2 linked regions of the Spartinivicinus marinus genome follow. The protein of the gene in region 1 binds, or shares a complex with, the protein of each later gene. Links are inferred from orthologs where the notes say so. Each region holds a gene or a part of one and is shown in the gene's direction. Other genes may lie near its edges.

What was found.
Region 2: the proteins of smc (region 1) and OQE68_RS21530 are in contact, whole or in part, in a crystal structure (PDB 3ZGX), measured with the Bacillus subtilis proteins. The link is inferred for Spartinivicinus marinus from one-to-one orthologs.

Annotation. Positions count from the first base shown.
Region 1 is NZ_JAPJZK010000001.1:5,003,342-5,010,903, forward strand. What follows is about bases 2,000-6,037. They hold smc (chromosome segregation protein SMC), read left to right. Parts: upstream 2,000-2,330; coding sequence 2,331-5,837; downstream 5,838-6,037. Also shown: c-type cytochrome biogenesis protein CcmI, read left to right, coding at 1-755; OQE68_RS22485 (GntR family transcriptional regulator), read left to right, coding at 1,163-1,828; cell division protein ZipA, read left to right, coding at 6,181-7,227; NAD-dependent DNA ligase LigA, read left to right, coding at 7,310-7,562. UniProt on the Bacillus subtilis protein: Required for chromosome condensation and partitioning.
Region 2 is NZ_JAPJZK010000001.1:4,794,028-4,796,836, forward strand. It holds OQE68_RS21530 (segregation and condensation protein A), read left to right. Parts: upstream 1-822; coding sequence 823-1,797; downstream 1,798-2,809. Other genes in the region: OQE68_RS21525 (L-threonylcarbamoyladenylate synthase), read left to right, coding at 27-662; scpB (SMC-Scp complex subunit ScpB), read left to right, coding at 1,772-2,809. UniProt on the Bacillus subtilis protein: Participates in chromosomal partition during cell division. May act via the formation of a condensin-like complex containing Smc and ScpB that pull DNA away from mid-cell into both cell halves.

The DNA of each region.
Region 1 (7,562 bases):
CTTATATGGCAATGAATCAGTTGGGAAAGGCAGAGCAGGCTTTTACAGTATTAAAAGTACAAGCTCCGGATGACCCATCAGTCATTGCGCAGTTAGCGCAGGTTAAATACTTAAGGCAAAATAATAAAATCACTCAAGAAGTCACAACGCTTGCTCAGCAAGCATTGACTATTCAGCCGAACCAACCCACGGCGCTTGGCATTATGGGAATTGCGGCATTTGAGTCAGGGGATTACCAACAGGCAATTCATTATTGGCAACAAGTGTTAGCTACTCGCCCTGATCATGCAACAGCCACTGCGTTACAGCAGGGAATAGCAAAAGCACAACAATTGGCGAGTACAGAAAGTGCTCCATCAAAACCACAAGAGGCAGATAAGCCTGCGTCTAAACAAGTTGATGGAGAAAAACTCGCTGATGCAGAAATCAGTGTTTTAGTGGAATTGGATGAAACATTACTACAACAGTTGCCTAAGCAGGCGAAGGTTTATGTGTTAGCTAAGCACGCTAGCATGAGAATGCCTGTTGCAGTTGTACCACTCCAGATTAGTGAACTACCTGCTTTGGTAAAACTTAATGACTCAAAAGTCATGATAGCTGGAAATAAATTGTCTCAATATCAGATGGTTGATGTGATTGCTAAAATCTCTATTTCAGGAGATGCTACTCAAAGTGACTATGTAGTCAGCAAGCAAAATATTAAAGTGAATCATAAAGGGGTTGTACGTTTAGCCATCTCTAAAAGCAGTAGTTAGTATTTCACGATGCTGTGTTGTCAATTATTCATGTGGCTGACAACATAGCGTACCTCCCCCTCTTGCCTATAAAAAATATCCTTCAGTAGTTTCTTTGAGCAATTGCCAGTAGTTCCTAAATATTAGACTAAAAGCTTAGAAATTAAGATTATAAAACAACTCGTTTTAGCTATATGATGTTCTGAATATCATGTTGTAAACATTGAAAAGGCTGTAAAAATACAGTCTTTTTTATTTCTACCTGTCTAACAATAAAATTTTCAATCGAAAAGTGTAGCTTTTTGTACAGTTTTTGTCGTATAAATAGAAAAATAATTGTACTTATATGATGACTGTTTAGCTTTCAATAATTATTATGTATCTTTGTGTGAATAATGAAATAATAAATTACATAACTGGAATCAGTAATGGTCTTTAAAGCATCTGATAGTCTTTCTGAACAAATTGCACAACACTTAGCAAGTAAAATTATTAAAGGAGAGCTACTTGCTAAGGAAAGGATTCAGGAATTAAAGGTAGCAAGCGAGTTAGGAGTAAGCCGTGGTTCTGTTCGAGAAGCCTTGCTGATATTACAACGCAAGCATTTAATTGATATTTTGCCCCGTCGTGGTGCAATGGTCACTGAATTAACTGAGCATAGAGTGCAAAGCCTATATGAAATGGTGGTGGAGTTGTATTCATTTCTTGCTTTGAAAGTGGCTGAGAATTGGCAGGCTGAAGTTCAGCTGAAACCGTTCAAGGCAACGTTAAAAGAGCTTGAGCTATTAGCTGAGCAACGCAATATTGAGCGTTACATTGAGGTAAGCTTTGATATTTTACGTCAAGCACTACCGATTGCTGATAATTCCTACTTGGAACAAATTTTAGCCAATGTTCAGCCTGCTATCCATCGAACCTATTTCTTAGTCGCAAGCAAATATGAGGATCATATTGTTAAAAGCTTAGGCTTTTTTAAGGCGTTAATTCAGGTAGTTGAACAAAGAGATCAACAGCAAATCAGACAAGTTGTTGCTGCCTACGGTAAACACCACCGGGATATGCTAATGAAAGTTGTAGGAGGTCGTGAATATTAAATGAAATTGATCTAATTTTAATCGATTCTACCTTTGATTGAGAACAGTAGCGTTATTTTGATAATGCTACTGACTTCTATCTATACAACTTTCTAGGTGCATTCAGTTCACTGCCTGTGTAAACTTGCTTTAGTTGGGGACTGTAGTTAGTTGTATTGGTAAAGCGGTTACTCTACATACTAAAACCACTCACCTTGTTCTGCCACTGTATGATTAAAGTGAAATAAGCAGAATGTGGGCTGTATGCTTTTTAAAGCCTATATAGCAGCCTAGTGGAGTGGTTTTGTGAGTAAGTAATTTGTTAGTAAGTAATAAGCTTTCTAAGCAAGCTCTTACCTGTTAAAAATGTTAGTTGTTAAGCCTATGTGCATGCATCCTTGAGTAAAAGTGCTATTAAGCGGTCTTTTGGGGTGCCTTTAATACGGCAGGCTTAGACAATTACAACTAGTCTTATTATTGTCCCGCCATCTTATAAAGTAAGTTTATTGAGATTTAATGTTACATGCGGCTTAAATCAATCAAACTGGCAGGCTTTAAGTCTTTTGTTGACCCCACCAATGTTCCCCTACCCAGTAATATGTGTGGTGTAGTGGGTCCTAATGGTTGTGGAAAATCAAATATCATCGATGCTGTGCGTTGGGTAATGGGAGAAAGTTCCGCTAAAAACCTGCGTGGCGAGTCAATGACCGATGTTATCTTTAATGGCTCAAATGCACGGAAACCTGTGGGGCAAGCCTCGGTTGAGTTGATTTTTGATAATAGTGATGGCTCATTGGTGGGAGAGTACGCCAAATACAGTGAAATTTCAGTTAAGCGCCGAGTCACCCGCGATAGTAAAAACCAATATTTTCTAAATGGTACAAAATGTCGGCGTAAAGACATTACTGATATTTTCCTAGGTACGGGGTTAGGGCCTCGGAGCTATGCCATTATCAGCCAGGGAATTATCTCTAATTTAATTGAATCAAAGCCTGAAGAGTTAAGGGTTTTTATTGAAGAAGCGGCGGGGATATCAAAATATAAAGAGCGCCGCCGTGAAACAGAAAACCGTATTCGCCGTACCACTGAAAACCTTGAGCGATTGACTGACCTACGTGAAGAACTGGAGCGTCAACTACACCACCTGCATCGTCAAGCACAAGCAGCCGAAAAATATAAAGCATTTAGAGACGAAGAGCGGTTGAAAAAAGCCCAACTACAAGGGTTGCGCTGGCGGGCCATTCATCAGCAGGTGGAAACTAAAAAACAATTAATTGGTGAGCTGGAAGTTAAGCTGGAAGCAGAAGTTGCAGGCCAGCGATCGCAAGATTCCGCCATTGAAAAGCAGCGGGAGCAGCATATTTCTCTAACTGATCAGTTTAATGAGGTCCAAGGCCGTTATTACAGCATTGGTGCTGAGGTTGCTCGGGTAGAGCAAAGCATCCAACATGCTAAGACCAGGTTGGCGGAGCTTCAGCAAGACTTGCAGGCCAGTGAAAGCAACTTACAAGAGGCTAACGCAGATTTAGCTAATGATCAGCAGCTACAAGCCCAATTAACCGAAGAGCTAGCAGAAATAACCCCTGAGCTGGAATTACTTAGCGCTGCTGAAGAGGAGTCTGCCATTGCGTTACAAACAGCAGAAGAATCAATGCAAAACTGGCAAAACAATTGGGACCAGTTTAACCAGCGATCAGCAGAGCCTAAACGAAAAGCAGAAGTTGAACAGTCCCGCATTCAACACTTAGAACAAGTACTCAAGCGACTTCATGAGCGGATTCATCGCTTGGAAGAAGAGCAACTAGGGCTTTCAGCAGGGCCTTTGGAAGAAGAAATTGCTTTACTGCAAGAACAGCTATCAGAGTTGGAGCTGAATGCAGAGTCACAAGTTGGGCAAGTAGAAACGGTTGCCCAGTCAATTGACCATTATCGTCAACAAGAGCAGCAATTAACGGAAGCATTGGACCAGTTGCGCAGTGAGCTACAACAGGCCCGTGGGCGCTTTGCATCTTTAGAGGCCTTGCAACAAGCTGCTATGGGAGACAATGACCAGGCCAATAGCTGGATCACTGACGTTGGGCTAGCAGAGCAAACCAGGCTGGCAGAGCAGTTGTCGGTCACACCGGGTTGGGAAACAGCATTAGAAACTGTGCTGGGTGACTGTTTGCAAGCAATAGTCGTGGATCAGCTGGATACATCCGCCAATCAGCTGGCCATGCTTAAAGAGGGCTCCGTAACATTGCTTGAACCGCAAAGTTCGCAGCTTACAACCTCACACAATGGCAAAACATCTTTGTTGTCGGTAGTGAATGATGAAAGCCATATAGCCCCTTTGCTATCAGGAATTTACCTAGCTGAAACCCTATCAGAAGCCCTGGCCCATCGCCATGAGCTGGCTGCCCATGAGTCAGTAGTATGCCAGGAAGGTATTTGGGTAGGACCAAACTGGCTAAGAGTGGCCAAAGGCGACAATGCCCAGGCAGGCATCTTAAAGCGCAAGCAAGCGCTGGAAAGTCTGGCAAACTCCATTGATCACCTGGAAACCACCATTGCTACTCACAACCAGCAACTGACTGAAATGCAGGATCAGCATCGAGCTGCAGAACAGCAGCGAGAGCAGCTTCAGAAAACCCTGGCTGAACTCAATCGACAACAGGGAGAGTGTAAAGCTGCTCTGAGTGGTAAGCAGGTAAAGGTAGAGCAGGTGCTTGAACGGCGCAGCAGGGTGCTTCAGGAGCTAGAAGAGCTATCCTCTCAACAGCACCAAGAGCAGCAGAATATTGGTGAAGCACGATTGCTGTTACAAGAAGCGTTGGACTTAATGGCAGATGATGAAGGGCAGCGTGAGCAGCTGTTAGCTAGCCGTGATGAAATTAGGGCGGCACTTGATCAAGCACGTCAGCAGGCCCGTTATGATAAAGATAAGTCGCACCAGTTGGCGTTACGTCAGCAGTCTTTGACAACACAGCTTCAGTCAATTGAGCAGGGGTTAAGCCGGTTAACCAGCCAGGTGTCACGTTTTGCTGAACAGCAGAGCCAAATAAAAGAGACTATTGCTCAAACGGAATTACCGCTAGCTGAATGGGCTATGGAACTTGAAGCGCAATTAGAGCGTCGAATTCAAGTTGAAGATGAATTAGGCAACGCTCGTCGAGAGCTTGAAGCCGTTGATCATGAAATACGACAATATGAAAAACTACGTAGTGGTGCGGAACAGCAAGCGACTAAAATTCGTGGTGAATTAGAGCAGCAACGTATTGAGTGGCAAGGTTTAGCAGTTAGATTAAATACTTTGCAAGAACAACTACAGGCAGAGCAGTTTGATTTAGAGCAAGTCATTGCTGAGCTTCCTGACGATGCTGATGAAACCATCTGGACTGAAGCACTGGAAAAACTGGCTAATAAAATCCAGCGACTGGGTGCCATTAACTTGGCAGCGATTGAAGAATATGAAGTGCAGTCGGAGCGTAAACGTTATTTAGATGCCCAAAATGACGATTTACAAGAGGCATTAAATACGCTTGAGGATGCCATCAGAAAAATTGATAAAGAAACGCGTAATCGGTTTAAGAGTACTTTTGATAAGGTCAATAATGGGTTACAAACCCTTTTCCCGAAGGTGTTTGGCGGCGGAAGTGCTTATTTAGAACTAACAGGTGAGGATTTATTAGATACGGGTGTGGCGATAATGGCCAGACCTCCAGGTAAGAAAAACAGCACGATTCATTTGCTGTCAGGTGGTGAGAAAGCATTAACAGCCATCGCGTTAGTGTTTTCGATTTTCCAGTTAAATCCTGCGCCATTTTGTATGTTGGATGAAGTTGATGCACCGTTAGATGATGCTAATGTGGGACGCTATGCTCGCATGGTGACGGAAATGTCTAAATCAGTACAATTTATTTACATTACCCATAATAAAATAGCGATGGAAGCTGCCAGCCAATTAATGGGGGTAACCATGCAAGAGCCTGGTGTATCTCGTTTGGTAGCCGTTGATGTAGAAGCAGCAGCTGCACTGGCAGCAAACTAGAATCAAGCAATGAATAGGAAACAGGTTGCGCGTAAGTCTTAGATAAAAATTTATGGCTAAAAAGCGGCTAAATATTGCACGGCTTGAAAAATATGCACCATAATTATTGTAAGACGTAAGAAGCATTGCCGCTCTAGATTGTTGCTGTAAATTGTCGTATAGCAAACAACAAGCGCAAGTTAAAGTCTGTTGTAACCGCTCATAAGCTGGAGGTCGATGGTTCAATGTTTTGTGTTAGCAGTGTTTATTTATCAAAGCTTTCACAAAAATATCTGACGGTTGTGCCAAGAAGTGGCTGAGTAGGGTTATGATAGCCTAATTAGTAATAAGGTTGACAAACACAATGGATATCGGGTTACGAGAATCGTTAATTATTATCGGCATGATTGTGATAGCCGGTATTTTATTTGATGGTTATCGTCGGATGAAAATTAACCGGCGTCGTGCTAGAGATTTGTCTTTAGGAATGGGAGCTGGGTTACAAAATGACGTTGATGATTTTAATAGTGAGTTACCCAACGGGGGAGCTCGTGTTATAGCTCAAGCAGGTCAGCCAGTGATACTGGATGATGAAGTGCCCACCGTGGCTGAAGAAACCGTGGCACCAGAGCCACCACTGATCAATACGCCAGTGGCTGCAGAAAAAACAGATAAAGTGACACCACTACAGCAATATAAAACAGCTAAGGTATCAGGGGCTAGTAATAACTCAGTAATAAATAAAAGAGCGTCAACGGCTAAGCCTATAATTACTTCTGATGCTGAGGTGGATGATGATGTGTTAATAGCTGATAAGACTGATCACTATACAACACCTGTGACTAAGCCTACGGCTGCTCGTGTTATCAATAAAAGTACCAGTAAACAGAAAACCACCAAACGAGCGCCAGTAAAAACCGTTAAACAAGAGCCTGCTACCACAGTGATGGATCAGTCCAATCGGGCTGCTGCTGAGGAAGTGATCATTATTAATGTTGTTGCAAAAACTGAAGAAGGGTTTGTTGGTAGTGAGCTGCTGCATGCATTATTGGCAAATGGTCTCAAGTTTGGTGAGATGCAAATTTTCCATCGTCATGAACAGCCTGATGGTAATGGTTGTGTTTTATTCAGTGCAGCTAATGGCGTAGAACCAGGCTACTTTGATTTAGCTTCTATGGAGCGGTTGCAAACATCAGTAGTAAGCTTATTCATGAGTTTGCCTGGGCCTCCAGAGCCAATGAAAGCCTTTGAGGAAATGGCGATGGCGGCTTACTATTTGTCCCGCTCATTGCAAGGTGAGTTGAAAGATGAGCAGCACAGTGTGATGACACAGCAAACCCTAGAGCACTGTCGCCAGCGCATTATGGACTACGAACGTCGTGTCCTGGTTAGAAAACAGTCCGTTCAATAAACTCTTTTTTTCATACTAACTTCTATGATATCAGGCCTGCTTTGCAGGCCTGACGTTTTTTAGCTGATTGTTGGGGAAATAAATGTCAGCATCAAGTGCAGTTAAACAACAAGTTGAACAGTTAAGAAAGACTATTAATGAGCACAATTATTACTATTACGTTAAAGATGATCCGCTTGTCACTGATGCCGAATATGACCGCTTGCTACGGGAATTACAAAGCTTAGAACGGCAATACCCAGAACTTGTCACTCCCTCATCACCTACGCAACGAGTGGGTGCTGCCCCACTGGCTGGGTTTAATGAAGTGGTGCATGAACTTCCCATGTTGTCAT
Region 2 (2,809 bases), 210 kb from region 1 along the record:
TGACAATTAACCCAAGCAGGTGTTTTGTGAGTCAATTTTTTCAAATTCATCCAGAAAATCCACAACAGCGCCTTATCAATCAAGCAGCCGATATTATTAGTGAGGGTGGGGTCGTGATTTACCCTACAGATTCCGCTTATGCAATTGGCTGTCATATTGGTGAAAAAAAAGCCATTGACCGCATCCGTCGTATAAGGCAAATCGATGCACGGCATAACTTTACCTTGATGTGTCGTGATTTAGCTGAGATCTCTACTTACGCTAAAGTTGATAATTCAGTATATCGGTTGCTTAAAACTTATACGCCAGGTGCTTACACGTTTATTTTACAGGCGACCAGAGAAGTACCCAGGCGTTTCTTACACCCTAAACGTCGTACCATTGGTTTACGAGTGCCAGACTGTCTAGTCACTCAAGCATTATTGGAAGCCTTAGGCTCACCTATGATGAGTGTTACCATGATTTTACCTGGTGACAAAGAGCCAATGATCGACCCCTATGAAATGCGGCAAATGCTGGAGCAACAAGTCGACTTAATTATTGATGGTGGTTACTGTGGTATGGAGGCAACAACTGTTATCTCAATGCTGGATGATGTGCCTGAGATATTGCGTGAAGGCAAGGGTGATCCATCGCCTTTTAAGGAGCCCTCAGCTGCATAATTTAAAAGCCCTCAGCTGCTTAGTTTGTTTGAAAGCCCTTAGCTGCACTGCATATGAAAAGATTGGGTTGCTTAGCTGATAAAATGCTCAACGTTTTACCTCTACAATACTTTAATGGTTTGGTCGTTTGGGTTTGGTTGTTTGATAGTAGAACCGTCTGATGAATAAACAGGTTGATCTTTCTACAGCTGATGAAACAGTAGACGAATTGGTTGCTGTTGTTGATGCAGATGAAACAGTGGTTGCAGCAGAGCAGGCTGAAGCGGTTGTTGATACTGACACAACAGATCAGGAAGGCGTTAAGCGCCGGTTTCGTCAGCACAATCAACAACAAGAGCTGCCTTTTGCGGTTATACAAGGTAAGCCTGTTACTGAAATACCACAGGACTTGTATATTCCACCTGATGCCCTAGAAGTTTTCTTGGAGGCATTTGAAGGTCCCCTGGATTTATTGTTATACCTCATTAAACGGCAGAACATGGATGTATTGGAAATCTGTGTGGCAGATATTACCCGGCAGTACATGGACTATGTGGAGTTAATGAAGGCAGTCCAGTTTGAGTTGGCAGCAGAATATCTTGTGATGGCAGCAATGCTGGCTGAAATTAAGTCCAGAATGCTATTGCCCCGCACTGAAACCGTAGAGGAGGAAGAGGAAGCAGATCCTCGTGCAGAATTAATTCGTCGTTTATTAGAGTACGAACGGTTTAAAAAAGCAGCTGAAGACTTAGATAACTTACCAAGAGAAGGTCGAGATTATTATCCAGTGTCTGCTTCACCACCAACCATTGTGGCCGAAAAGCAGCATCCAGATGTTGACCTTAAAGAAATACTGCTTGCATTGTCTGGTGTACTAAAGCGGGCAGAACTATCGGAAAATCACCAAATAGAGCAAGAAGCCCTCTCAACTCGAGAGCGAATGACCCAAGTATTGAGTATGTTATCAGCAGACTCATTTACACCCTTTGTTTCCTTGTTCAAAGTTGAAGAAGGCAGGCTAGGGGTAGTAGTGACATTTTTAGCGGTTATGGAGCTAATCAAAGAGTCACTTGTAGAAATTGTCCAAACCGAGCCATTTGCTCCCATTCATGTTAAAGCGAAGGCAGTTCATGATGACGGAACAACCAGCGATTAAATTAGCCAATATTATTGAAGCTGCTTTGTTAGCTTCTAATAAGCCATTAAACCTGGAACAAATGCGACAGTTGTTTCCTGAAGAAGCTGGGCCAAGCAAAGAAGAAATTCAGCAGGCACTGATTGATATTGCTGCTGCTTGTGACGGACGGGGCTTTGAATTAAAGGAAGTGGCCAGTGGCTATCGTTTTCAGATACGTCAGGAAATGGCACCTTGGGTAGGTAAGCTGTGGGAAGAAAAACCTCAGCGATATACCCGTGCTTTACTAGAAACATTGGCTCTGGTTGCTTATCGACAGCCAGTGACTCGTGCGGAAATTGAAGAAATTCGAGGGGTCAGTGTTAGCTCTTCTATAATGAAAACGCTATTGGAGCGAGAGTGGGTGCGTATTGTGGGTTATCGTGATGTGCCTGGCAGACCTGCGATGTATGCGACTACACGACAGTTTCTAGATTACTTTAGCTTAACCAATTTAGACGAGCTACCCCCACTTTCTGAGTTACAGGATATTGAAAAAGCCAATCAAGAATTGGCGCTTGAAGAAGGTGACGAGGCTGTTACTAGTGTGATTTCCGACACTTTAAGCTCAACTGATTCGCCAGCTGAAGCTGGAGCTGAATCGTTAGAAGCAGAGTCTGAAGAGGTAGATGAAGAAGCGCTTTTCCAAGAAATTGAGGAAATGCAAAAAGATCTACCAGAAGACTTTATTGATCCAGCTAAGCTTGAGCCAGAAGAACTGGCTGCTCTAGAAGAAAAGCAGCAATCAGACCCTGAAGAAGAAGCCTCAAAAGAAGCAGAAGATACGGCTCTTTCTCCTGTTGATGCTGAACAGATTGAAACTGCTGAAGACACTGAAACGGATGATACATCGCTGATCCAGGCAGGTATACCACAAGAAGAGTATGAAGCAGCAGAGGTTGCAGACATTGCTGTTACCGATTCAAGCAGTGATGAGCCAGCCACAAATAAAGATGAGCTTGCTATCAATAGTGATGTGCAAGCTGGTGATGAT